3 regions of the Kitasatospora sp. NPDC007106 genome follow, and region 1 is predicted to be linked to each of the others. Evidence: riboswitches for the same ligand, from Rfam matches in the RefSeq annotation. Region 1 holds a riboswitch; each other region holds the start of a gene.
What was found. A riboswitch is a leader RNA that binds a small molecule or an ion and turns the genes downstream of it on or off. The one in region 1 is predicted to bind cyclic di-AMP.

Region 1 (4,295 bases):
CTCAGACCCGCACCACCCCGCTGACGGGCATGGCACCGACGCTCTCGTAGCGGACCCGGGCTCCGGGGTACGGGGCATGCACGACCACGCCGCCGCCGGCGTACATGCCGACGTGGTGCATGTCCTTGTAGAAGATCACCAGGTCTCCCGGTCGCGCCTCGGACAGGCTGACTCGCCTCCCCGCGTGTGCCTGCGCCTGCGAGGTGCGCGGCAGGGTGACTCCGGCCTGCCGCCAGCTCCAGTACATCAGACCGGAGCAGTCGAACGTGGAAGGGCCGGTGGATCCGTAGACGTAGGGCGAGCCGATCCGGCTGATCGCGGCGGCCAGGGCGGCGGCGGCACGGTCGGAGGAGGGCGGCTGGTCGCCGAGGTCGATCCGGTCGGCGCCGTGCGCTGCGCGGCGGGCCGCGTCGGCGGCGTCGTCCGCGGCCAGCCGGGCGCGTTCGTCGGTGGTGAGGCCGCCGAGCAGCCGCTGGGCGTCGCCGAGCCGGCGCCGGACCTCGTCCTTGTGGTCGGCGAGCGAGCGGCGGACCTCCTCCAGCTCGGCGAGCTTGGCGGTGGCCTCGGCGCGGCGCTGGTCGAGCCGGCGCTGCCGGTCGAGCACCTGGTGCAGGGTGTCGCTCTGCCGGCTGGCGGCCTGGTCGAGGGCGCGGGCGCGGGTGAGGTAGCCGGCCGGGTCGGACTCCAGCATGAGGCGGACGGAGGGGTCGAGCCCGCCGTCGCGGTACTGGGCGGCGGCGGCGGTGGCGAGGTCGGTGTAGAGCCCGTTCAGCTCCTCCTGGCCGGCGGCGACCTGGTCCTGCAGCTGGCCGGCCTCGGTCTGCAGGCGTTTCTGGTCCTCCCCCGCGGCGTTCGCGCGCTCGCTGGCCTGCTCGGCCTCCTCGTAGAGCCGGTCGACCTTCGCCCGGACGTCGGCCGTCCGCCGCCCGGGGTCGGCGGGGGCGCCGTGGGCCGCGGTGCCGACGGTGGCGCCGACGGCCGTGGTCGCCGCGGCCGTGAGCACCAGGGCCCGGGCGAGGGTGTGGCCGCCCGGCAGTTGGGGGCGTCGATGCGCGGACATGCGGCGGCGGCTCCGTTCCTGCGAACGGACGGCCGCCGCCGCCCGGGTCGGGCGGGCGTCCTCGCGGACATCCGGGGGCAGACGTTAGCGAGTCCGGCCGAGCTAGTCCAAACCCTGCCAGCACCGAATATTTGACCTTCAATCGGACATTCTGCCGACTGGGCCGCCGGGTGCGGCAACGGCCGCGGGCCCGGCCCCCAGGGGGAGCCGGGCCCGCGGGGAGCCGCCGGACGGGCCGTCAGACCCGGACGATCGCCGAGATCGGCATGGCCGTCGCCGAGACGTAACGGACGACCGCACCGGTGTGCGGCGCGTGGATGACCTGCCCGCCGCCCACGTACATGCCGACGTGGTGCTGGTCGCCGTAGTAGATCACCAGGTCGCCGGGCTTGGCGTTGGCGATGTTGGTGCCGATGTTGGTGCCCGCGCCGGCCTGGGACTGCGAGGTGCGCGGGATCGAGACGCCGGCCTTGCCGTACGCCCACTGCATCAGACCGGAGCAGTCGAAGGTGCTCGGGCCGGTCGCACCGTACACGTACGGGGCGCCCAGCGCGGACTTGACGGCCGCGATCGCCTTGGCGGTGTACGAGCCCGAGGGCACGTCCACACTGCCGAGGTCGGGACGGGCGGTGTCCCGCGAGGCGCGGTCCGCGGAGGACTTGGCCGCGGAGGCCGCCTTCGCCTCGGCCGCGGCGAGGTCGTCCTTCTCCTTCTGCGTGAGGGTGTTCAGCAGGGCGCTGGCCTTGGCCAGCTTGTCCTGGAACTCCTCCTTCTTGGCCTTCAGCGCGCGGGTGCTGGTGTCCAGCTCGGCGAGCTTGTGCTCGGCCTCGACCTTCTGGCCGTCCAGCTTGGCCTGCTCGGCCTTGAAGGACTTGAGGGTGTCGGCCTGGGTGGCGCTCATCCGGCTGACCGCGCCGGCCTGGCCCAGGAACTCGCCCGGGTTGCTGGAGAGCATCAGCTGGACGGTCGGCGAGATGCCGCCGTCGCGGTACTGCTGGGCCGCGACCTCGGCGAGGCGGCCCTGGACGCCGCTGACCTCCGCCTGCTGGCGGGCGACCTGGTCCTGCAGCTGGGTGACCTGCTTCTGCAGGTCCTGCTGCTTCTGCTCGGCCGCGAGGTAGGCCTCGTTGGAGGCCTCGGCCTGCTCGTTGAGCTGGTCGACCTGGGCCGCGACCTGCTCCTTGGTGGGGGTCGGGTCCGCGTGCGCGCCGGTCTGCGAGGAGAGGGCCACCGCAGTGGCGGCTGCCGCAGTCAGGATCGAGGCACGGGTACGGCCGACGGGCTTGGGACGACGATGGGACGCCACGAAGGCGGACTCCTTCTTCCTCACACCGCCTACCGGGTGAGCTGACGGGTTCGGGCCGGAAGCATTGCCCTACGACGCCTCACGCCCGCACCCGCCCGTCCGCGGTCCGACCGCGGCCCGGCCGGCGCGGCCGACCTGACGCCGATTCACCCCGAGGGAAACGTGGTTCCCCGGCTCCGTTCGACAGCACCCCCGCAGGGGCTCCCCGTGGACGGTCGGGACCGTCCTGCTGCGTCGCGGACTCGGCGGCGACCACCGCCGCCGCCCGGGTTGGGCGAACCACTGTGCGGTGATCCGTGGGGATGACCCTAGTAACCGATCCGTGATCCGTTCAAATCCTTGTCAGAAAAACGACGGGGAAATGTTGTCGTGAAAATGTGATTGCGACCGCCGGTGACCGGCAATCCACGCTCGGCTGACGCGATGTCACCCGTCGGCGGACAAAACGCGACGCCCGGGCGTGTCGGAGATCACACGGTGATCGCGACGCGCCCGGGCGTGTCATGCGGCATCAGAAACGCCGCAGGTGAGGCTTATGTCCGAATTGCTACTGGAGGGTCAGACGCGGCGGATCGTCTTGATCGGCAGGGTGTCGGCGTCCATCACCTTCACCACGTCGCCGGTGTGCGGCGCGTGGACGACGAGGCCGTTGCCGATGTACATGCCGACGTGGTGCGCGTCCGAGTAGTAGATGACGAGGTCACCCGGCTGGGCGTCGGCCAAGGAGGGTACCCGGGCGCCGACGCTCGCCTGCGACTGCGAGGTGCGCGGCAGCGACACGCCGGCCTTGGCGTACGCCCACACCATCAGACCGGAGCAGTCGAAGGAGTTCGGGCCGGTGGCGCCCCAGACGTACGGGGTGCCGCGCTTGCCCATCGCCGCGGCGACCGCGGTGGCCGCGTAGCCGGAGGCCGGCGGCAGGCTGCCCAGGTCGTAGCGGCTGTCGCCGCGCGAGGCGCGGTCGGTGCCGAGGACCGCGGCGCGCTCGGCGGCGGTCAGCGTGCTCAGCAGGCTCTGGGCCTCGGAGAGCTTCTTCTGGACCTCCGACTTGGCGTCGTTCAGGACCTGGGTGGAGCGGTCCAGCTCGGACAGGATGGCGGCGGCCTCCTGCTTCTGCTGGTCCAGCCGGCGCTGCTGGTCCCGCAGGCCCTTCAGCGTCGAGGCCTGGGTGTCGGTGGCCTGCTCGTTGCTGGACGCCTTCGCGAGGTAGTTGTCCGGGTTCGAGGAGAGCATCAGCGCGACCGTCGGGTCGACGCCGCCGGTGCGGTACTCGTCGGCCGCGACCGCGGACAGGCCCGACGCCACCTGGGAGAGCTGCTCCTGGCTGCGGGCGATCTGGTCCTGCAGCTGGTCGGCCTGCTTGCGGAGCTGGTCGGCCCGCTCCTTGGCGCCGTTGTACTTCTCGGCCGCCTGCTCCTGCTCCTCGAGCAGCTTGTCGACCTGGACCTTCACCTCGTCCTTGCTCGGCTTCGCCGGCGCGGCATGCGCGGCGGCCTGGGCCGACAGGGCGACCGCGGTCGCGGCGGCAGCGGTGAGCACGGTGACCCGCGCGCGGCTCGGCTGCTTGGGACGGCGGTGGGAGGCCAAGGGACTAGCTCCTTCTTCCTGCTGGACTCACCCGATCGGGTGGACGTCCGGAAAATAGGTTTGACGCCAGACCCTAGTGAAGATCCGCCCCCTGCGCCACTCCCGTGCCGGGCGAACTTGGCGCGGAACGCTGGATTTCACCACCCCGACACAACCCCGCCACCATGCCCTCCACCTGGGCCGACGACCCGTCAGGGCCGGGCGAGCCGGTTGAGCAGCAGGATCGACGCGACCGGGCGTGCACCGGCCTTCCGTACGCCGTCCGCGACCTCCCGATCCGTGGAGACCACCACGACCGGCCGGCCCTGCGGCTCGGCCCGCACCAGGCGGCGGATCAGCTCG
Region 2 (3,953 bases), on a different contig from region 1:
GCGCAGGACGATCCGGGCCGGTTCTGGTGCCTGCGGGTCGAGCCACACCTCGTTGCCGCCGAAGGAGCAGTCCAGCACGGCGATGTCGTCCGGCTCGCCGTCCGCGGTGGCCCGGAACGCGACGCCGGCCTTCCGATAGCCCGTCAGGTGGCTCCGACCGATCGTCACCGTCGTTCCGGCGAGCTGGTGTTTGGCCGTGGCGACCGCGTAGTCGGACTGGCCCGCGGCGTCGATCAGCAGGCCGTCGAAGACGGTGCCCTTGTCCCGGCCGAGCGCGTGCACGGCCACTCCCCCGGCGCCGTTGCCGTACAGCACGCCGCCGTTGTAGTCGAAGTCGTTGAGGTAGGCGCCGTGCTCGACGCCCCAGCCGCCGTTGTGGTACGCGACGAAGCGTTCCAGGGTGTGGTGGTGACGGGCGTTCAGCCAGACGAAGAGGCCGTTCTCGAGGTTGTTGTGGGCCAGGCAGCGCTCGAAGGTCCAGACGCCCTCGCTGGTCTCCGGCCACTCGTAGCCCGAGGCGCCGGTGGCGCCCTGGACGCCGACGGCCACGCAGTCGCGAGCGGTGCCGCCGGTGCCGGCGCCGAGCGAGAAGCCGGTGAGCCGGTAGCCGCGGGGGTTCGGCTCGTGGACGGTGCGGGAGGCCACGCAGGACTCGTAGGTGATGTCGTCGGACGGCGCCTGCGGGGTGCGGGTGTCCAGCGGGCCGTCCCACCAGTAGGCGTCCTCCCAGGTGTTGTGGCTGATGCAGCTGCGGAAGGTGATGCCGTGGCTGGCGTGCGGGACGAAGGCGTGGCTGCCGCTGTCGCGGACCACCACGCCCTCGACGACGGTGCCGCGGGAGGTGTCGCCGAGCATGTGGAAGTGCAGGCCGTACCGGCCGAGCACGGGCTCGGTGACCGACGAGCCGTTCCAGGTCTCCTTGCCCGGCTGCCGCGGGCCGAGCCAGCGCAGCGCGGCGTGCCGGACGTCGGCCCGGCGCGAGCTGGTCAGGTGGACGTGGGCACGGCCCTCGGCGGTGCCCTCGATCCGGACGCTGCGGGTCAGGTTGAGCACCTCGGCGCCGACCGCGACGCCGCCGCCGGCGGTCACCCGCGGGTGCGGGTGTGCCAGGGGTGCGGTCAGCGTGACGGTCTTGCCGTCGACCCGTCTGATCGTGCACAGATCGTACCGGGTGGAGAATTCGTCCTCGCTCGGGGGTCCGGTCGGCGTGACGGCCAGCTCGTCGCCCGCCCGCCAGCCGACGGGCGGCTCGGCCAGCCGCAGCTCGGTGTCGCCGGCCCGCAGCGCGGCGGCGGCGCGGACCCAGGCGGTCTTGGCGGCGCCGTCCAGCCGCAGGTAGCCGGTGCCGGTCACCCAGAGCCCGGTGTCCCCCTCCACCACCGTCATGCCGCCGCCGCGGAAGCTTCGTTCGTTCACGGACGGAAATCTCAGGGTGTGCACGGAGCCGTCCGCCGGGGCCAGCGCCAGGACGCCGCGGACCTCCACGGCGCCCGCGGAGGAGAGCGTGAGGCTGCGCCCGGGGGCGAAGACCAGCGAGCCGCCCGGCTCGACCACCAGGGAGCCGATCGACGCGTCGGCGTCCAGCAGGACGCGGTCGGCGATCCTGACGGCGCTCCTCACCCCGGGGACGGCGCCGCCCCAGCCCGCCGGGTCGGACCAGCGGCGGCCCGTCAGATCGACCGGGGAGGGCGAGGGGCCGACAGGAGCCGGGGCAGCCCGCGCATGCCCGGCAGAGGGCCCTCCGGAGGCCGCAGGGAGGGGCGTGGCCGCCGACGCCGGCGCGGCCGACGAGGCGAGCGCACGGCGGGCCAACTCGCCGCCGCCGACCGCGGCCGCGGCGGTGGAGATCCCGAGCCAGACGAGCATCCTGCGCCGGCCGACCCGGCGGTGCGGCGCCGGCCGTCGCGGCACTCCGCCGGACTCCGCCTCCCGGTGCTGCCCGTGGTGATCCATGAGCGGTCGACCCCTCCCCCGGGCCGTCGCCCGGCCCCCCGTCCTGAAGCATAAACAGGCCGGTTTTCCCGGAAGGGCCTTGCCGGAAATCGACAGAAGTCGATCACGAAAAGATCAAGGGGTCGATCATGGAATATACCAAGATCGGCTGTGACCGGCATCACACATGTTTGCGGTTTGAACTTAACTCTGTCTAATGTCCTCCCACGTTCGTGGTCACACGGACCCAGTTGGCCCGAACGCCGAGTCCTGCCGGCGGTCCGACTGGCAATGCGAAACGCACTTCGGCAGGGGCGGGGGAACCAGGTAAGTCGCCCGGGAGCGGTCCAGCACCGCTCCCCGGCTTGGGGTGAAGCCGCACGCGCGGAAACGGCGAGGGATCGCCGGATCCTGCGCGCGCGGCCGGGCAACTCCAGCCCGAATCCGACAGCTCACCTCGCAGGCGTGGGAGAGGAACGCTGCTTCATGCTGTCCATCAACTCCAAGCGCGGCCGCCGCATTCTCGCCACCACCGGCGTCGTCGGCATCGGCCTCAGCATCCCGTCGCTGGCCGCCGGCACCGCCTCCGCCGCCTCGGTCTCCACCTGGGACAAGGTCGCCCAGTGCGAGTCCTCCGGCGACTGGCACATCAACACCGGCAACGGCTTCTACGGCGGCCTCCAGTTCACCAACAGCACCTGGACCTCCTTCGGCGGCGGCAGCTACGCCTCCCGCGCCGACCTGGCCACCAAGGACCAGCAGATCGCCGTCGCCGAGAAGGTGCTGGCCGTCCAGGGCCCCGGCGCCTGGCCCGTCTGCTCCGTCAAGGCCGGCCTGACCAAGGGCGGTCCGGCCCCCGAGATCAACACCGGCGGCTCCGCCTCCACCCCGGCCCCGGCGGCCACCACCCCCGCCCAGCCGGCCGCGCCGGCCGCGCCGGCCGCCTCCACCGGCTCGACCGCCTCCACCGGCACCTCGCAGGACGGCAAGGCCTGGCAGGGCCAGAAGTCCCGGCAGGGCCAGTGGAGCCACGGCGCCACCTACACCGTGCGGGCCGGCGACTGGCTGTCGACCATCGCCGAGCACAACCACGTCCAGGGCGGCTGGCAGAAGCTCTACGAGATCAACAAGTCGGTCCTGAAGAACGGTCCGCACACCATCTACCCGGGCCAGAAGCTGTCGCTGGGCACCCCCGCCAAGGCGTCCTCCACCCCGGCCCAGGCCGCCCCGGCCGCCGCCAAGCCGGCGACCACCGCGGTCAAGGCGAGCACCACCACCACGACCGCGCAGACCGCCACCGGCTCCAAGGCCGCCGCGGTCAACTTCGCGCTCTCCAAGGTGGGCCAGGCCTACATCTACGGCGGCACCGGCAACGGCGGCTGGGACTGCTCCGGCCTCACCCAGGCCGCGCTGCGCGCCGCGGGCATCTCCGTCCCGCGCGTCGCCGCCGACCAGGCCGACTACTCGACCCGCGTCTCGCTGGACAACCTGCAGCCGGGCGACCTGCTGTTCTGGTCCAACAACGGCAGCAACTCCGGCGTGCACCACGTCGCGCTCTACATCGGCGACGGCAAGTACGTCGAGGCCGCCAACCCGAGCGCCGGCGTCCGCGTCCAGACCATCGCCAACTGGGCCCCGGACTTCGCCGGCCGGGTCTGAACCGCCCCTCCCGGCGTCACACACGCCGGGGCAGGCGCCCGAAGCCGTACCTGGGTCCCTCGGCCCGGGCGCTCCTCTCCCCCTCCGCAGCCCCGGAGCGGCCTCCCGCCGCCCCGGGGCTGCGGCCTGCCCGCGCGGATAGGCTGACGCTCCCACGGAGTTGAGGAGCCGCCATGGCAGCGAAGGTCACCGTCACGCTGGACGCCGATCTGGCGATCGAGGTCATGCTGGCCGTCGGGGCGGGCAACCCGCAGGACGCGGTGGAGCTGATCGTCCGCGACTACCTGGCCCGCAGCCGCCGCACCGAGGCCCGCACCGGCGACGCCGCCGACGCCGAACGCACCACCCGCCCCCACCGCACC
Region 3 (16,796 bases), on a different contig from region 1:
CCGCAATCACGCCGGACATTGCACTCAACTATACCGACCGGTGGGGTCAGGCGCGAAATTTGGCAGCATCGGACATTGCCGAGATTCGCGATATTCTTTCTCAAAAGATGTCTGCGCCGCACATGGCTGAGCTGGCAAAGAATACAATGCAGCTCTCTATCCTGCTGAGTTTGATTCTCCATAAGGGGCCGAGTCTGCCCGACAAAAGGACAGAGCTATACGATTCCTATGTTGAGTCATATTTTAATCGCGAGGTGGAGAAGAGCTCAATTGTGCGCGAGCATAGAAATCTCCTAATTTCTATTCATCAGCACTTGGCCTTCTACATTCATGCCAGAGCCGAAGGGCGCGGAACAACTGGTCGAATTGACCGGGATGAGCTTCAAGCCGTAGTGCGGAGCAGGCTGCGCGAGCTTCGCCAGCCCGAGGCGCTGCTGGACGATTTGCTGACTGGAATGGACCGTATCGTCGCCCTCGTATCGAGGGTGGAGGGGACTTACGAGTTCGAGGTTCAGCCGCTTCGAGAGTATTTTGCTGCGCGCTACCTGTACGATACTGCCCCCTACATCTCTGCCACGCAATCCGCGAGTGGCACGAAGCCAGACAGATTCGATGGTATTGCTCCGAACTCGTATTGGCTGAACGTTACCCGCTTTTTTGCTGGGTGCTTCACGATGGGCGAGCTCCTTGACTTGGCCGAGCGAGTCGCGATTCTGTGCGGCAAGCCCGAGTTTCGAGGGATGAACTATCCGCGCGTGCTTGCCTTGGCATTGCTTCAGGACTGGGTGTTCTTCCAGTCTGTGCCTGCTACGGAGCGCCTCCTCGACAGTCTTTTCGACAAGCCAGGAATCAGGTGGGCGGAGCGTAGGGCGCGATCATATATTATGGCCGATAGCTCCGACCTTAATCTTTTCCTGGTCGACAAGGCCGGCGGTTCGTACGTGGTTGAAAAGATGTGGAAAATCCTTGGGTCCGATCCATTTAGTGAGCGCGCGCGGGCGGCATGCGCCGTGATTATGGCGCAGAAGGCGAACACCTCTATTAATGTCGAGGGTAGGTGGCTTCAGGATTTCCTTAGGAAGGACCCAGGGGACAGGAGGCCATGGATCAAAATTGGTGGATGGCTGGACGTGTTTCCCGCGATTGGTATCGCCGATTTGGGTGCGGATGACGAATTCCTGATGCCGCTCATTCCCGATTTGGTTGCAGCTGGTGCCTACTTTGAGGCTGCGAGCGAGATTCTTCGCCGTCAAGCCAGCCTGTACGTACTTTCTGATCCGCTTACGGCGACTTCCGATGGGTTCGTGGGAACTCTTTCGTTCATGGTTAACCCGACAGTTTGGTCGATGTTTACCGAGGGAGACTCGCCTCCCATTATCAACTACCTGACATCACGGCTGCACGACGTGAAGGATTTCCCGTCTTCAAATTCTGCGTCCGTCGCTGCGACTGTGAGCCTGAGTTCGTTGATGGAGGAATCCTTTAGCTCATCCGGGGGGGCGAAAGAGCTTTCTCACTGGAAAGAGTTCTGTCGACTGCTCGACGAAAGCTTTGGCGAAAGCTGGGCTAGCTATTGCATTGGGATCACCGCGGGCGCGGTGCGCTCGCAAAAGGAACGCGGCGCGGGCGCTGATCGACTGTTTGACCCTGCCTTCCCCTTCATCGACCGGGTGCGGAACGCAAAGCGGCGAGGCAAGCAGGATGCATGGTGGTTGGCGCAGCTTGACGCAGCTGCTTCAGAACTTGAGCGGACAGTGTGGCTTGCGACCATGTTCACATGGGCAGAAGCCGAGGTGATCATGCAGCTTCGAGGAAGCATTGCGTCTGCTGTTGATTCGATCTCTGTAGACCATTTCGACGTATTGCTGCAGTTTACCCAGGTATCTCGCAGATTCTCCAGCAGGGCACAAAAGATTCTTCCGAGCAATCTGCACTCAAGGGATGCATGGAAAAATGGATCCCGCATGGTAGTGCTATTCTTTGACAGGGTGGAGCCTTGCGTGGAGAAGGATGCCCTGGCGCTGAATTCGGGAAAGTTTGAGGATGATCCGGTTTTGGCAAGATTGCTCATTCAGTACGCCTGGGAGCGGTTCTCTGTGGATGCGATCTCCGAGCAAGATTTTCTATCTGTGATTGACCGCAAGTATGGTCCGGGGGTGTTTTTCCCCGTCCGTCCGAGATTTGATGCCAAGGTGCTCAAAATGTCGCGCTCGCTTGCGGAGCAGGTAATGGAAAGGGCGTGGGACATGCCATCGAATCTGCTCACCTCCGCCGAAAATAACTTCGCCCGGCGCAGGGGGCATGTCAGGCCGGTTCTTAGAATCGCGGAGGAGCAGAAGTGGTTCTAGCTTGTCGTCGGGTGGATCAAACGGGACGCCGAGACGATAGCGGGTGGTGAATCCTGTGGCAGGACATTCGGGAGTGATGATGGGGTATCTCACCCGGTGATCGAACTCGTACCTGGTGGCCGGTAGTTAAGGATATTTGCTTAGGCTTTTGGTGATCTGCGAATCCCGCAACTGCTGTGGTTGGGGCGGTATTACCACAGCCGATACACGGACAGCGGGAAGTGAAGACAGAGCCGTATGGCATCGGACGGGTGGCTGTACTGCAGTGAGGTACAGCCACCGTGGCAACCACAGTTGGTCGCCAGCGGATGATGGGCGCTAGCAGGCCTCGACAAGAGACCTCAGCTACCCCGTTGCCAGTAGCTTGCATCGAGGGACAGGCTATGTGCCACAGTCGTGCCGGTTCGGGTGGTACGTGACGGTCAATCACGGGTGCCAAAGGCGCGGAACCCTAGAGCTGTCCAGCGTGGGTCACGCGCAGGCCCCGGCCTGTAGCCAACACCAATCCGTGTAATGCAGGGGTCTGGCCCTGGGCCGTCTGTGGGCCGTGCGAGGGGAACCGGGGGCGACGGACACTGACAAGCGGCGACGGCTTCACAGCAGGTCAGGAGTGGTCTGCCGTGCAAACCCACAGGCGGCCATTCCGTTGCGTCAGTTCCTGCGCAACAAGCGCCAGGAGTGGGAGGAGTACCGCTCCGAGGTCACCCCGTTCGAGCTGCGCAAGAACCTCCAGGTGCTGTAACCGCGGGCCGGAGCAGGCCTGCAGCGTACGACGCCCCTCGGGCCGGTGGATGCGATCCGCCGGCCCGAGAGGCGTTTTCAGGGCTTTCGTCCTTCCTGGGCCGTCTGTGGGCCATGAGGGTAGGAGTGTCCCTCTCGCACCGTCGGGTTGAGTGTCTCGCCCGCGTTGTAGCGGGACCCGTACCTCGGCGGACGACTGCGTACGTTGCAGACTATTAGCGCAGGTCAGCGGTACTGCCCCAGGCCTGCTCGGGTTGCTTCGGGACGAAGGGGGCCAATCCCGCAGTAGCCACCATCTTCCAGCCTTGAGTGCGGCTCACTACTGTGGGGCTGGTGGATCATGACGTGGCACCCGAAGGGCGCCTGTCAGCCGCGGAGTGGGACCAGCTCCGCAGTCTGATGCGCCGATACATCTCGCACGAGCTGGACCAATGGGAACACTGGTGCGTTGAGACACCGTACGGGCCGGCGTACGTGACGCTCACGAACGCCATGCCGCCCGACGTACCTCCAGAGCTCTTCCACAAGGTCTAGGAGCGGCGTGCCACAGCCGTGCCCGGTTAGGCGGGGAACAGCGGAACCGCGGGCGCTGGCGCGGCCTGGCTGGCCTCCCGACTGGCGTGTATCGGGCCAGGTCAGTCCAAGTGGCTGACGCCTGTGCTCCTAAAGCAGGAGTTGGACTACGGGCCGTGTGAGGTGGGCCGAGCAACCGGTGCTGACAGATGCTGACGGCATCAGAGCAGGTCAAGGACAGCCTGCTCCGTAAGAACCTGCAGGTGCTGTAGCCGCAGACCACAGCAGGTGCTGCCGGTGCTGTTCGTCGCGTTCTACGCCGTGCGCCTGGTGGTCGTGACTCGTCGGAGGGCGCGGCGGAGGTAGCTGCGGAGCGTCACGGCGGTGCGGTGGACGCCGGGTGGTGGGCACGGGGAATCCCCACGGCGGGAACCCTCCGAGTGCGGACGAAGGGCGGGAGGATCATGGAGCTGTCACCGTCGGGGGTGAACCGCGTCGCCAATGCCGTGCTCGGGCTGGTGCCGTCGATCGGGGGCCTCGTGTACGCGGTGGAGGCCGCCGGTGGGTTGTCGCGCCTGGTGGCCGGGGTGGTCGTGGTCGGTGGGGCGGTCCTCGGGGTACGGGGTTATCGGCTGGGCGTGACGTGCAGGGGTGGCCACCTCACGGTGCGGGGCTACCTGTGGACGCGGGTGATCCCCCGGCAGTACGTCGTCGGGATCACCGGCTTTCCCGCCGTCAGATGGAGGCCGCCCGCGGGGCGGATGCGGTGGACGCCGATCAGCGCCTTCGTGGCGAGCCGGGGGGAGACGTCCGGAGCGGCTGCCGCGAAGGCGGACGCCGTCGCGAGACTTCGGCGGTGGGCGGGGCAGTAGGCGCCGCCCGGCCGGTGGCGGGGGCCGCCGGGTGCGACGTCCGAGCACACCGCACCGGCGTCGATATGATCATCGCTGGTTCGAACGGGCTCGGGGGCGGGGAATGCGCGTGCGGGGACTGGCGTGGGCGGCCGTGGCGGCTGCCGGGCTGGTGGCGATGACGGTGACGGGGTGCGGGGCGGACGGGGAGGCCGCGGCGGACTCCGGTCGGCCGGCCCCCGTCCCGGTGGGGCCCTCGTGCGCGCCGCCGGCCGCGCCGGGGGCTTCGGAGGAGCCGGCTGCCGAGACGGCGCCCGGCGCGGTGGTGGAGGACGTCCCGGAGGAGGTCCGTTGCCTGCCGGGCGTGGCTCACGGGACGGTGCTGGTGCAGCCCTCGCCGTCCGGGCTGCCCCGCCGTTCGCTGATGGTGAGCGCGGTGGCGGGCGCCGACCACGCGCAGGCCTCGGAGCTCTGCCGCAGGCTCACCGCGCTGGGCTACGGCCCGGGCGGCCGGCACGGGATGGAGCTGCTGAGCGTCGCCGGGGGCGGATCCGCCGGGACGTACCTGTCGAGCGCCGGGACGTCCGGGCGCGACTGCCTCCAGGTGGCGTAGGCGCCGCGGCCGGTCAGGGCGCGTCGGGCAGGCCGACCGGCGCCGGCCGCTGGATCATCACCAGGTCGGACTCCAGGGTGGCGGGGGTGCTGCCCGGCGGGCGGGAGTGGAAGGCGCCGTCGCTGACCGACAGGTTGAGGATCAAGTAGGCGGCGAAGTCGGGGCCGACACCGGTGTGGTCGGCGAAGGCGGCGGTGAGGCGGTTGCGGTCGGTGCCGATGTACCAGGTGGTGTTGTCGGCGCCGAACCTGGCACCGATGTAGATCCACTTCCCGGCGCCGACGTAGGGCGCGGTGAAGACGGTGTCGCCGCTGCGGACGTGGTTGACGAACTCGATGTTCTCCGGCCGGTCGGCGTGCCATTCGAAGACGTCGACCTCGTTGTGGCCGTCGCGCCAGGTCCACAGTGCGGGCCAGGTGCCGGTGTCGGCCTGCGGCAGGCGTATGTGGGCGAGCAGGAAGTCCCCGGTGCGGACCTGGACGCTGTCGCCGCCGGAGCCGCAGGAGTCGCCGGTGGTGAGCAGCCCGGTGTTCCAGGCGCCGTCCGGCCGCGGGGTGGCGGTGATGACGAGGTGGCCGGACGCGGTGGAGAGCGCGGCGGTGGTGAGCCGGTCGAGCTTCCAGGCGTTCGGGTTGTCGCTGCTGTCGGTGCACCGGGAGTAGGCGGCGGTCTGCCAGCCCCAGGTGCGGCCCGGGCCGACGTCCAGGGTGGCGAAGGTGTCCATGAACACGATGCGGCTCGGTGCGGGGACGGCGCGGTGGGCGCCGCCCGGGACCGCGGCGAGCGCGGCCGCCAGCAGCAGATGGAGCGGGTGCATGTCCCTCCTCGACCGGCGGCCGTCCGGCTGACGGCGGGGCTCCGGTGGTTTCACGATGCGCGGTCGGCCCGGCGGATGCCCGTATCCAGAGCTGACCGGATGAATTGACGGAGAGTCGCGGCGACTGTGCTGTGTGATGAGCTGACAGCAGACGGCTGCGTGGTACATCTGACTCATTCACCGGCCCGCACCATCTCCCCGGTCGGCCGGAACCGTCGGGCGGAACCCGTCCGCGGGCGGAACAACAAAGGAGGCAGAGGGAATGTACGGACTCGCCCATACCGGTGTCGCCTCGCTCGCCATGCTGGCCATCGGGGGTGCGACCACCGCGGTCGGCGCGGCGGTGAAGTGGTTCGCACGCCGGTGACGCATTCGGTCACCGTGCTGATTCCGGCACACAACGAGGCGGATTTCATCGCGATCGCGGTGGAATCCGCCTTTTCTCAGAGCGTGCCGCCGCAGAAAGTCCTCGTCATTGCGGATTCGTGCACGGACGGGACGGCGCGGATCGCCGCGGAATGCGGAGCCGAGGTCATCGAGGTCGGCTTCGCGAGCAAGCCCCGCTCGCTCAACCACGCCCTGGAGCGGGTCACCACCAGCCATGTCGCGCTGCTGGACGCCGACGGCTACTTCGCCTCCCGGCAGGTCTTCGACACCTGCCTGCGGGTGATGGACGAGCACGGCTACGGCGGCGTCTGCCTGTCGGTCACCCCGCACAGCAGCACCGGGCTCTTCCAGCGCTCCCGGGCCGTCGAGTGGGCCTCGGCGCACCGGATCTCCCGGATCGTCGAGACCTGGCACGGCTGGGTCGCGGTGCTCTCCGGCTCGGCCGGCCTGTACCGGGTGGACGACCTGCGCGCGGTCGGCGGCTGGTCCGCCGACAGCCTCTGCGAGGACGTCGAACTCGCGCTCAAGATGAACCGCCACGGACGCCCGGCGGGCTTCGTCCGCGGCGAGTTCGTCGCCGTCCGCGACCCCCGCGGCTGGCGCGAGTACTGGGCCCAGACCCACCGCTGGGCCTCCGGCTGGGCCCAGGCCATCGACAAGCACAAGGGCCTGTTCTTCCGCAGCTGGGGCTTCACCAAGGTCTTCGGCGCCATGATGGTCGACAGCGCCCTGCTGGCCGCGGGCTACGTCTCGCTGCTCTACCACCTGGCCACCGGGTTCACCGAGTTCGACGCGGTGCGCTGGTTCGGCTCGTGGTTCCTGGTCATGGCGGCGGTCACCCTCACCACCGCGAGCCTCCAGCTCGGCGTGCGGCGGGCGCTCGCCTGCTACCCCGCCTACCTGCTGGTCGGCACGCTCGGCACCGCCTTCGCGCTCTGGGTGATGTTCCGCGAATGGGTGCTGGGCCGGCACCTGGTCTCCTGGACGGGCCGCCAGCGCCGGCGCACCGTCGTCACCCCGATCTCCGACCGCCGGCGCCGGGCCCTCGGCCTGCTCGGCTCCGGCGAGGCTTCTACCGGCAGCAGATCGGCATCAAGAAGATCGCCTCGGCGGCCGGCCAGGACGCCCGGACCGAGCAGGGCGACGCCGTGGTCCGCAAGGCCCTCGCCGACGCCGGCCGGGAGCTCAAGGTCGAGGTCAACCCCCGCTACGGCCGCTGGGACCCGCAGCAGATCGCCCTGGTCGACAGCACCACCGACTGGCTGCCGCAGCGCGCGCCGTCCGCCTGACCGGTCCGCCCGCGGCGCCCGGCGGGACGCGTCGGGGCGCCGCCGAGGGACGGTAGGTTCGGGGGTGTGGAGACTCCGAAGCTGATCCTGCTGACCACCACCCACCGGGTCGCCCCCGGCCTGCTGTCCTGGCCCGCCTGGGAGGCCCTGCGGTCGGCCGGCCGGGTGCTGGCCGCCGACCCGGAGCACCCGCAGCTGCCCGCGCTGCGGCAGGCCGGCGTCGAGGTGGAGACCGTCGAGCGGACGTCCGCTCCGGCGCTCGCCCGGATGCTGGCCGAGGCCGCCCCGGTGGTCTGGCTGGGCAGCCCGGACGGCGACCCGGGCCTCACCGACGCCCTGGCCCGGCTCGCGGTGGAGGAGGCGGGCAGCGTCCCCGAGATCGAGCTGCTGCCCGGCTCGTACGACCTGCCGGGCGCGCGGCTGCTCGACCTCGCCTCGGTGATGGACCGGCTGCGCTCGCCCGGCGGCTGCCCCTGGGACGCCGAGCAGACCCACGAGTCGCTGGTGAAGTACCTGGTCGAGGAGGCGTACGAGCTCGTCGAGGCGATCGAGGAGGGCGACCGGGAGACGCTGCGCGAGGAGCTCGGCGACGTCCTGCTGCAGGTCTTCTTCCACGCGCGGATCGCCGAGGAGCACCCGGAGGACCCGTTCTCCGTCGACGACGTGGCCGGCGACATCGTCGAGAAGCTCATGTACCGCCACCCGCACGTCTTCGGCGACGTGGAGGCCACCGGCTCCGACCAGGTCGAGGCCAACTGGGAGCAGCTGAAGGCCGCCGAGAAGCAGCGGGAGTCGGTGCTGGACGGCGTCCCGTCGGGCCTGCCCGCCCTCGCGTACGCGGCCAAGCTGGTGTCCCGGGTGCGCCGGGCCGGCTTCACCGCCGTGCCGGACGCCCCGTACGAACTGCCGCGGGAGCTGACCGCGGAGAACGTCGGCGAGCTGCTGCTGGCCGTGGCGCAGCGCGCCTACGACGCCGGCGTGGACGTCGACGCGGCGCTGCGCGGTGCCGCGCGGCGCTACCGGACGGCGGTGCGGACGGCCGAGGGGCTGTCGGACTGACGCTGCGGCGGGACGACCTCGCTGATCGCCTCGCCGACCAGGGCGAGCAGCTCGGCCAGCGGGGCGAGGTTGTCGTCCAGGTCGGCGAAGGAGACGATCCGCTCGCCGTGCGGGCCGGCGACGGCGAAGAGGTCGATCCGGCCGAGGTGCTTGCTCGCGGTGTCGACCAGGGCGGCGACGTCGCTGGGCTGGTGGACGTCGCCGCTGACGCCGACGACCGGGCAGCCGGGGCGGTCGAGCTCGGTGGCGAGGTCCTCCGCGACACCCGGGCGCAGATCGGCGACGAGCATGCCCGCGGCGCCCGCGGCGGCGAAGCGGCGGGCCAGGTCGGCCCCCTCGCCCCCGCTCAGTACGGCGATGACGACCACTGCCCCGGCTACTCGCACGGCCTGCTCCTCTCTGAGCACGACACCCCGCGGGCGGCTCCGCACGTCCGCCCTCACGGTTATCGGAGGATCGTAGGCACCTCGCGACCCTCCGCAACAGGGATTACCCCCCAGGTGACCAGGCTCACGCCCGTCCGGGCCGATCGGATCCGGCCGTCCCGCACGGGCCCTCGGGCAGCGCCTCCCGACGGCGCCCGCGCGGGCCGGGCGGGCCGGTCGGGCACCGTCGGGAGGGGCGCCCGGCAGCGGATACGGTCGGGGCATGCCGGAGACCCCCCGACCCGACGACCGACCCGAACTCTTCACCTGGGAGTTCGCCGCCGACCCCTACCCCGCGTACGCCTGGCTGCGCGAGCACGCGCCGGTGCACCGCACCACGCTGCCCAGCGGGGTGGACGCCTGGCTGGTGACCCGGTACGCGGACGCCCGGCAGGCGCTCGCGGACGCCCGGCTCTCCAAGAACCCGGTGCACCACAGCGAGCAGGCGCACCGCTCCGGCAGGGTCGGCATCCCGGGCGAGCGGCAGGCCGACCTGATGACCCACCTGCTGAACATCGACCCGCCGGACCACACCCGGCTGCGCCGGCTGGTCTCCAAGGCGTTCACGCCGCGCCGGGTGGCGGAGTTCGAGCCGCGGGTGCAGCAGCTCACCGACCGGCTGATCGACTCCTTCGCCGGGCGCGGCACGGCCGACCTGATCCACGAGTTCGCCTTCCCGCTGCCGATCTACGCGATCTGCGACCTGCTCGGCGTGCCGCCGGAGGACCAGGACGACTTCCGGGACTGGGCCGGCATGATGCTGCGACACACCAAGCCGGGCCAGCCCGGCGGGCAGCGCGGCGGCGTCGGCCGGGCCGTGAAGCGGATCCGCACGTACCTGGCGGAGCTGATCCACCGCAAGCGGGCCGACCTCGGCGACGACCTGATCTCCGGGCTGATCCGGGCCAGCGACCACGGCGAGCACCTGACCGAGAACGAGGCCGCGGCGATGGCCTTCATCCTGCTGTTCGCCGGCTTCGAGACCACCGTCAACCTGATCGGCAACGGCCTGCACGCCCTGCTGCGCAACCCCGGGCAGCGGGCGCTGCTGCAGGAGTCGGTGGCACGCGGCGAGAGCGGCCTGCTGGAGACCGGCATCGAGGAGCTGCTGCGCTACGACGGGCCGGTGGAGCTGGCCACCTGGCGGTTCGCGACCCGGCCGCTGACGATCGGCGGGGTGGAGATCCCGGTCGGCGACCCGGTGCTGGTGGTGCTGGCGGCGGCCGACCGCGACCCGGCCCGGTTCTCCGACGAGAACACCCTGGACCTCGCCCGCGCCGACAACCCGCACCTGGGCTTCGGCCACGGCATCCACTACTGCATCGGCGCCCCGCTGGCCCGCCTGGAGGGCCGGGCCGCCCTGGCGACGCTGCTGACCCGGCTGCCGGACCTCGCCCTGGACGCCGACCCGGCGGACCTGCGCTGGCGCGGCGGCCTCATCATGCGGGGCCTGCGCGAGCTGCCGGTCGCCTTCACCCCGGCAGGGCCGTCCGGGCGGCGCGACACGGTCTGACGGTGTGTCGCACCGGTCGGATCCGGTCGGATCTGAACACTCGTCAATCAGGAGAAACCTGCATCGTTCGTGGGCGATTATCGGCTCTCCGTAATTGCTCCGTGATACCCGCGATATGAGCTTGTGATCGGTCGTTCGATCTGCTTACTCTCCCGAACAGTCCGCAGCCGCGGACCCCGGCACGGCAACGCCGAATCCTGTCCGCCGTGCCCGGGCCTCACGACCGAGACCCAGGACAGGGGCGGGGGAACCACGTTCGTCGCCGTCCCCACGGCTAGGGGTGAAGCCGCGTCAGCAGGGCCCCTCCTGCGGCCGCGGCCGGGCCAGCCTCCCGGTCCGAACCCGACAGCTCACCTCGCAGGCGTTCGGAGAGGGACAACCCATGCTCTTCACCGGACCTGGCCGCCACCGCCGCAGGACGTCCGCCGAGAAGGCGGTCGCCGTCGCGGGTGTCACGGGTGTCGGCCTCGCCCTGCCGCTGCTCACCGCGGGCGGAGCCCATGCCGCCCCCGTCTCGATCTGGGACAAGGTCGCCCAGTGCGAGAGCGGCGGCAACTGGAGGATCAACACCGGCAACGGCTTCTACGGCGGGCTGCAGTTCACCGCCCGGACCTGGAAGGGGTTCGGCGGCGCCCGGTACGCCCCGCTCGCCCACCAGGCGAGCAAGAGCGAACAGATCGCCGTCGCCGAGAAGGTGCTGGCCTCCCAGGGGCCCGGCGCGTGGCCGGTGTGTTCCAAACGCGCCGGCCTGACCCGCGCGTCCGCCGGGAGCGGCGGGACGCGCAGCGGCACCGGACGGACGCAGGCCCCGGCGGCCCCGGCGGCCCCGTCGTCGCCGTCGCCGCAGTTCCCCGGCCGCGGCGGCTTCGACGCGGACTCCGGCGTGTACTGGTACCAGAAGGACGACCAGTGGTACTGGACGGCGCACCAGGAGGTCTACGAGCGCCACCTGCCGCCGGCGCCCACCGGGCCGGCCGACCCGGCCGACCCGGCCGACGACGGCGCCGACGAGGGCGCCCGCACCCTGCAGGCCGTTCCGGTGCCCTCCCTCGGCCGCGAGCAGTACACCGTGCAGGAGGGCGACACGCTGTCCGGCATCGCCGCCGCGCACGGGCTGCCCGGCGGCTGGGAGCAGCTGTACACGAACAACCGCGAGGCCGTCGGCGCCGATCCGGACCTGATCCTGCCCGGCCAGCAGCTGCGCCTGGCCTGACGGTCCGGCACGGTACGAACGGTCCGTCCGCCCGCGGGGCGGCACCCGCGGGCGGGCGGCCGGTTTTGTGGTCCTTCAGGTGAACTACCGGCGAGTAGACCGGCCACACGGTGAGACAGGGCCATGCGCGGCACGGCCCGGTGGGCCCGTGCGGTTAGGCTCTGGTCGTAACGACCCTCATCCGCTTCCGCTAGGAGATGCCTCGTGCCGTCCATTGATGTCGTCGTAGCCCGCGAAATCCTCGACTCCCGCGGTAACCCCACGGTCGAGGTCGAGGTCGGCCTCGACGACGGCAGCACCGGTCGTGCCGCTGTCCCGTCCGGTGCCTCCACCGGTGCCTTCGAGGCCCTGGAGCTTCGCGACGGCGACAAGAACCGCTACTTCGGCAAGGGCGTGGAGAAGGCCGTCCTCGCCGTCATCGAGCAGATCGGCCCGGAGCTGGTCGGCTACGACGCCACCGAGCAGCGCCTGATCGACCAGGCCATGCTCGACCTGGACGCCACCCCCGACAAGTCCTCGCTCGGCGCCAACGCGATCCTCGGCGTCTCCCTCGCCGTGGCGCACGCCGCCTCCGAGGCCAGCGACCTGCCGCTGTTCCGCTACCTGGGCGGCCCCAACGCCCACGTGCTGCCCGTCCCGATGATGAACATCCTCAACGGCGGCTCGCACGCGGACTCCAACGTCGACATCCAGGAGTTCATGATCGCCCCGATCGGCGCGGAGTCCTTCTCCGAGGCCGTCCGCTGGGGCGTCGAGGTCTACCACACCCTCAAGGGCGTGCTGAAGGAGCGCGGCCTGTCCACCGGCCTCGGCGACGAGGGCGGCTTCGCGCCGAACCTGGACTCCAACCGCGAGGCGCTCGACCTCATCGTCGAGGCCATCAAGAAGGCCGGCTACACCCCGGGCAAGGACGTCGCGCTCGCCCTGGACGTCGCCTCCTCCGAGTTCCACAACGACGGCGCCTACACCTTCGAGGGCAAGGCGATCTCCTCCGCCGAGCTCATCGACTACTACGCCGAGCTGGTCGCCGCGTACCCGCTGGTCTCCATCGAGGACCCGCTGGACGAGTCGGACTGGGACGGCTGGAAGGCCATGACCGACAAGCTGGGCGACAAGGTCCAGCTGGTCGGCGACGACCTGTTCGTCACCAACCCGGAGCGCCTGCGCCGCGGCATCGAGACCGGCACCGCCAACGCGCTGCTGGTGAAGGTCAACCAGATCGGCTCGCTCACCGAGACCCTGGACGCCGTCGAGCTGGCCCAGCGCAACGGCTACCGCTGCATGATGTCGCACCGCTCCGGCGAGACCGAGGACGTCACCATCGCCGACCTCGCCGTCGCCACCAACTGCGGCCAGATCAAGACCGGCGCCCCGGCCCGCTCCGAGCGCGTCGCCAAGTACAACCAGCTGCTGCGCATCGAGGAGATCCTCGACGACGCCGCCGAGTACGCCGGCCGGGGCGCGTTCCCCCGCTACAAGTACGAGGGCTGAGGCTGACACCCGCGCGCTGACACACGGCCGCTGGACCGGTGCCCCGGCAACCACCCCGTAGGGTGGGGGCCGGGGCACCGGCGTGAGCAGGAGGGGTACGAGCGATGTGGAAGATCCCGGGACTGGCGGGGCGTCCGCGCTTCACCAGCCGCGCCACCGTGCTCGTGCTCGTCCTGTGCTCGCTGGTGGCGATACTCGCCTACCCCACCCGGCAGTTCCTGACGCAGCGCTCGGAGATCGCCGACCAGCGGGCCAGGGCGGAGCACGCCCGGCAGCAGGTCGACGAGCTCCGGCGGGCGAAGGCCCGCTGGCAGGACCCGGAGTACGTGAAGGCGCAGGCCCGCGAGCGGCTGCACTTCGCGATGCCCGGCGAGACCCCGTTCGTCTCGGTCGACCCCTCCGCGTCCCCCGGCCCGGCCTCCGCCGACGCGCTGCCCACCGGCCCGGTCAGGGCGGCCAAGCCCTGGTACACCACCGTCCTCGAGTCGGTCGACCTGGCCGACTCGACGCCCGCTCCTCACGAAGACAGCACGCCATGACCTCTGAACAGCACCCCGCCACCGACGGCACCGTGTCGGACGCCGACGTCGCCGCCATCGCCGCCCAGCTCGGCCGGGTCCCGCGCGGGCTGCGCGGGGTGGCCCACCGCTGCCCCTGCGGCAACCCCGACGTGGTCGAGACGGCACCCCGGCTGCCCGACGGCACGCCCTTCCCGACGCTCTACTACCTGACCTGCCCCAAGGCGGCCTCGCTGATCGGCACCCTGGAGGCCGACGGCGTGATGAAGGATCAGAGCACCCGCCTCGCCGAGGACCCGGAGCTCGCCGCCGCCTACCGCGCGGCCCACGAGGACTACATCGCCCGCCGCGACGCCATCGAGGTGCTGGAGGGCTTCCCCAGCGCCGGCGGCATGCCCGACCGGGTCAAGTGCCTGCACGTGCTGGTCGGCCACTCGCTGGCGGCCGGCGAGGGCGTCAACCCGCTCGGCGACGAGGCCATCGGCATGCTGGAGGACTGGTGGGCCAAGGGCCCGTGCGTCTCCCCGGCCGAGGTCGAGGCGGCCGGCGAGCGGGTCCTGCGCAACCGGGCCAAGGAGCAGGACCACGCCGCGGTCATCGCGGCCAAGGAGCAGAAGACCGCCGAGCGCGCCGCCAAGCGCGCCCGCGCCGAGGAGGAGGACCAGTGACCGCCACCCGGGTCGCCGCGATCGACTGCGGCACCAACTCGATCCGGCTGCTGATCGCCGACCTCGACCCGGCGACCGGGGAGATCGCCGACCTCGACCGCCGGATGATCATCAACCGGCTCGGCCAGGGCGTCGACTCCACCGGCCGGCTCCACCCGGACGCCCTGGAGCGCACCTTCGCCGCCTGCCGCGAGTACGCGGAGATCGTCGCGGCGCACGGGGTGGGCCCGGAGCGGATCCGCTTCGTCGCCACCAGCGCCTCCCGCGACGCCGAGAACGCCGCGGAGTTCACCGAGGGCGTGCGCGGCATCCTCGGCGTCGTCCCCGAGGTGGTCAGCGGCGACGAGGAGGCCCGGCTCTCCTTCACCGGCGCCACCAAGGAGCTCACCGGCGGCTCCCTCAAGCCCCCGTACCTGGTCTTCGACCTCGGCGGCGGCTCCACCGAGTTCGTGCTCGGCGGTGACGAGGTGCAGGCCGCCCGCTCGGTCGACATCGGCTGCGTCCGGATGACCGAGCGGCACTTCGGCGGCGCCGAGCTGCCGACGGAGGATCAGATCGCCCGGGCCAAGACCGACATCCTCGCCGCGCTGGACACCGCCGCCGAGACGGTGCCGCTCACCGAGGCGGCCACCCTGGTCGGCCTGGCCGGCACCGTCACCACCGTGGCCGGCATCGTCCTGGGCCTCCCGGAGTACGACTCCGGGAAGATCCACCACGCCCGGCTGGACGTCGAGCAGGTCCGCGCGACGGCGACCCGGCTGCTGCACTCCACCCACGCCGAGCGGATGGCGATCCCGGTGATGCACCCGGGCCGGGCCGACGTGATCGCCGCCGGCGCCCTCGTGCTGCTGGAGATCATGGAGCGCACCGGCGCCGCCGAGGTGGTCGTCAGCGAGCACGACATCCTCGACGGCATCGCCTGGAGTATTGCCCGCTGACCACTGCGGGGGCTTACCCGAACGGCCCCGGAGCGCCGCGATGCCACCCGGCAGGCGCCCGGGGCCGCCTGCTGCGCGGTGTGTCGCCAGAACCTTCGTGAATTTCTTCACATGGCCGACCAGCCTTTCGACGCACTCCGGTGTCCGCTCCGTCCGTTATGTGGGACCGAAGGTCGCCCTCCGTGTTCAGCCAGCGGATCGCAGGCAGGGCTCGCCGATGGCCGATGGATTCGAAATTCCGCCCGGGAACTCGGGCGCCACCGGGATCGTTGCTGCTCAACAGGGCCGTGACCCCCCGCGGCATCACTCCGCACCCCCCGCCGCCGTGAGCGGGCCGCCACACCCCCGAAATGCGGGCGCGCAGTGTAGCAGGGGGTGTCCAGAGGCTTGTGACGGGCCTCACGAAGTGCCCGTCAGATGGGGGTGGATACTTTCCGATATGAGCACCACGGAGCGTCCTCGCATCCTCATTGTCGGCGGTGGTTACGTCGGCCTGTATGCCGCGATGCGCATCCTCAAGAAGATGCGCTACGGGGAGGCGACCGTCACGGTCGTCGACCCGCGGTCCTACATGACGTACCTGCCCTTCCTTCCCGAGGCGGCCGGCGGCAACGTCGCGCCCCGCAACCTCGTCGCGCCGCTGCGCAGCGCCCTCAAGAAGGCGGAGGTGCTCACCGGTGCTGTCACCGGTGTGGACCACGCCCGCAAGGTCGCCACCATCCAGCCCGCGGCCGGCGACTCGTACGAGCTGCCCTTCGACTACCTGGTCGTGGCCACCGGCTCGGTCTCCCGCACCTTCCCGATCCCCGGCCTCGCCGAGCACGGCATCGGCATGAAGACGGTCGAGGAGGCGATCAGCCTCCGCAACCACGTCATGGCGCAGCTCGACAAGGCCGAGTCCACCGCCGACGCGGACGTCCGCCGCAAGGCCCTGACCTTCGTGGTCGTCGGCGGCGGTTTCGCGGGTGTCGAGACGATCGCCGAGATCGAGGACATGGCCCGCGACGCGGCGAAGATCTACAAGACCGTCAGCCGCGACGACATGCGCTTCATCCTGGTGGAGGCGGCCAACCGCATCCTCCCGGAGATGGGCCCGGACCTCGGTCTGTGGACCAAGGAGAAGCTCGAAGAGCGCAACATCGAGATCTACATCGAGACCTCGATGGACTCCTGCGTCGACCAGCACGTCGTCCTGAAGAACGGTGTCGAGGCCGACGCCTCCACCATCGTCTGGACGGCCGGCGTCAAGCCGAACCCGGTGCTGTCGAACTTCGGCCTCCCGCTCGGCCCCCGCGGCCACGTGGACACCGCGCCGACCCTGCAGGTCCAGGGCTTCGACTACGTCTGGGCCGCCGGCGACAACGCCCAGGTGCCGGACCTCGCCGTCGGCGAGGGCGCCTGGTGCCCGCCGA

Region 2: it holds a riboswitch for cyclic di-AMP, as region 1 does, so the genes downstream of both, ABZ641_RS27100 (transglycosylase family protein) here and ABZ641_RS26090 (NlpC/P60 family protein) in region 1, are expected to answer to the same signal.
Region 3: it holds a riboswitch for cyclic di-AMP, as region 1 does, so the genes downstream of both, ABZ641_RS09615 (transglycosylase family protein) here and ABZ641_RS26090 (NlpC/P60 family protein) in region 1, are expected to answer to the same signal.

The regions. Positions count from the first base shown of each region.
Region 1 is NZ_JBEYFP010000462.1:268-4,562, forward strand. Features, by position in the region: gene ABZ641_RS26085 (NlpC/P60 family protein) at 2-1,060, opposite strand; gene ABZ641_RS26090 (NlpC/P60 family protein) at 1,299-2,366, opposite strand; cyclic di-AMP (ydaO/yuaA leader) riboswitch at 2,377-2,565, opposite strand; gene ABZ641_RS26095 (NlpC/P60 family protein) at 2,925-3,953, opposite strand; partial or broken gene ABZ641_RS26100 (NYN domain-containing protein) at 4,145-4,295, opposite strand, start outside.
Region 2 is NZ_JBEYFP010000503.1:96-4,048, reverse strand. Features, by position in the region: gene ABZ641_RS27110 (hypothetical protein) at 1-1,620, opposite strand, end outside; gene ABZ641_RS27105 (hypothetical protein) at 1,763-1,948, shown strand; cyclic di-AMP (ydaO/yuaA leader) riboswitch at 2,215-2,413, shown strand; gene ABZ641_RS27100 (transglycosylase family protein) at 2,419-3,591, shown strand; gene ABZ641_RS27095 (hypothetical protein) at 3,765-3,953, shown strand, end outside.
Region 3 is NZ_JBEYFP010000065.1:2,284-19,079, forward strand. Features, by position in the region: gene ABZ641_RS09570 (NACHT domain-containing protein) at 1-2,348, shown strand, start outside; partial or broken gene ABZ641_RS09575 (glutamine synthetase) at 3,004-3,090, shown strand; gene ABZ641_RS09580 (hypothetical protein) at 4,067-4,474, shown strand; gene ABZ641_RS09585 (hypothetical protein) at 4,818-5,066, shown strand; gene ABZ641_RS09590 (beta-glucanase) at 5,080-5,883, opposite strand; gene ABZ641_RS09595 (glycosyltransferase) at 6,265-7,644, shown strand; gene ABZ641_RS09600 (MazG family protein) at 7,626-8,618, shown strand; gene ABZ641_RS09605 (SDR family NAD(P)-dependent oxidoreductase) at 8,576-9,004, opposite strand; gene ABZ641_RS09610 (cytochrome P450) at 9,267-10,556, shown strand; cyclic di-AMP (ydaO/yuaA leader) riboswitch at 10,769-10,934, shown strand; gene ABZ641_RS09615 (transglycosylase family protein) at 10,939-11,769, shown strand; gene eno (phosphopyruvate hydratase) at 11,974-13,260, shown strand; gene ABZ641_RS09625 (septum formation initiator family protein) at 13,365-13,799, shown strand; partial or broken gene ABZ641_RS09630 (DUF501 domain-containing protein) at 13,796-14,305, shown strand; gene ABZ641_RS09635 (Ppx/GppA phosphatase family protein) at 14,443-15,384, shown strand; gene ABZ641_RS09640 (NAD(P)/FAD-dependent oxidoreductase) at 15,824-16,796, shown strand, end outside.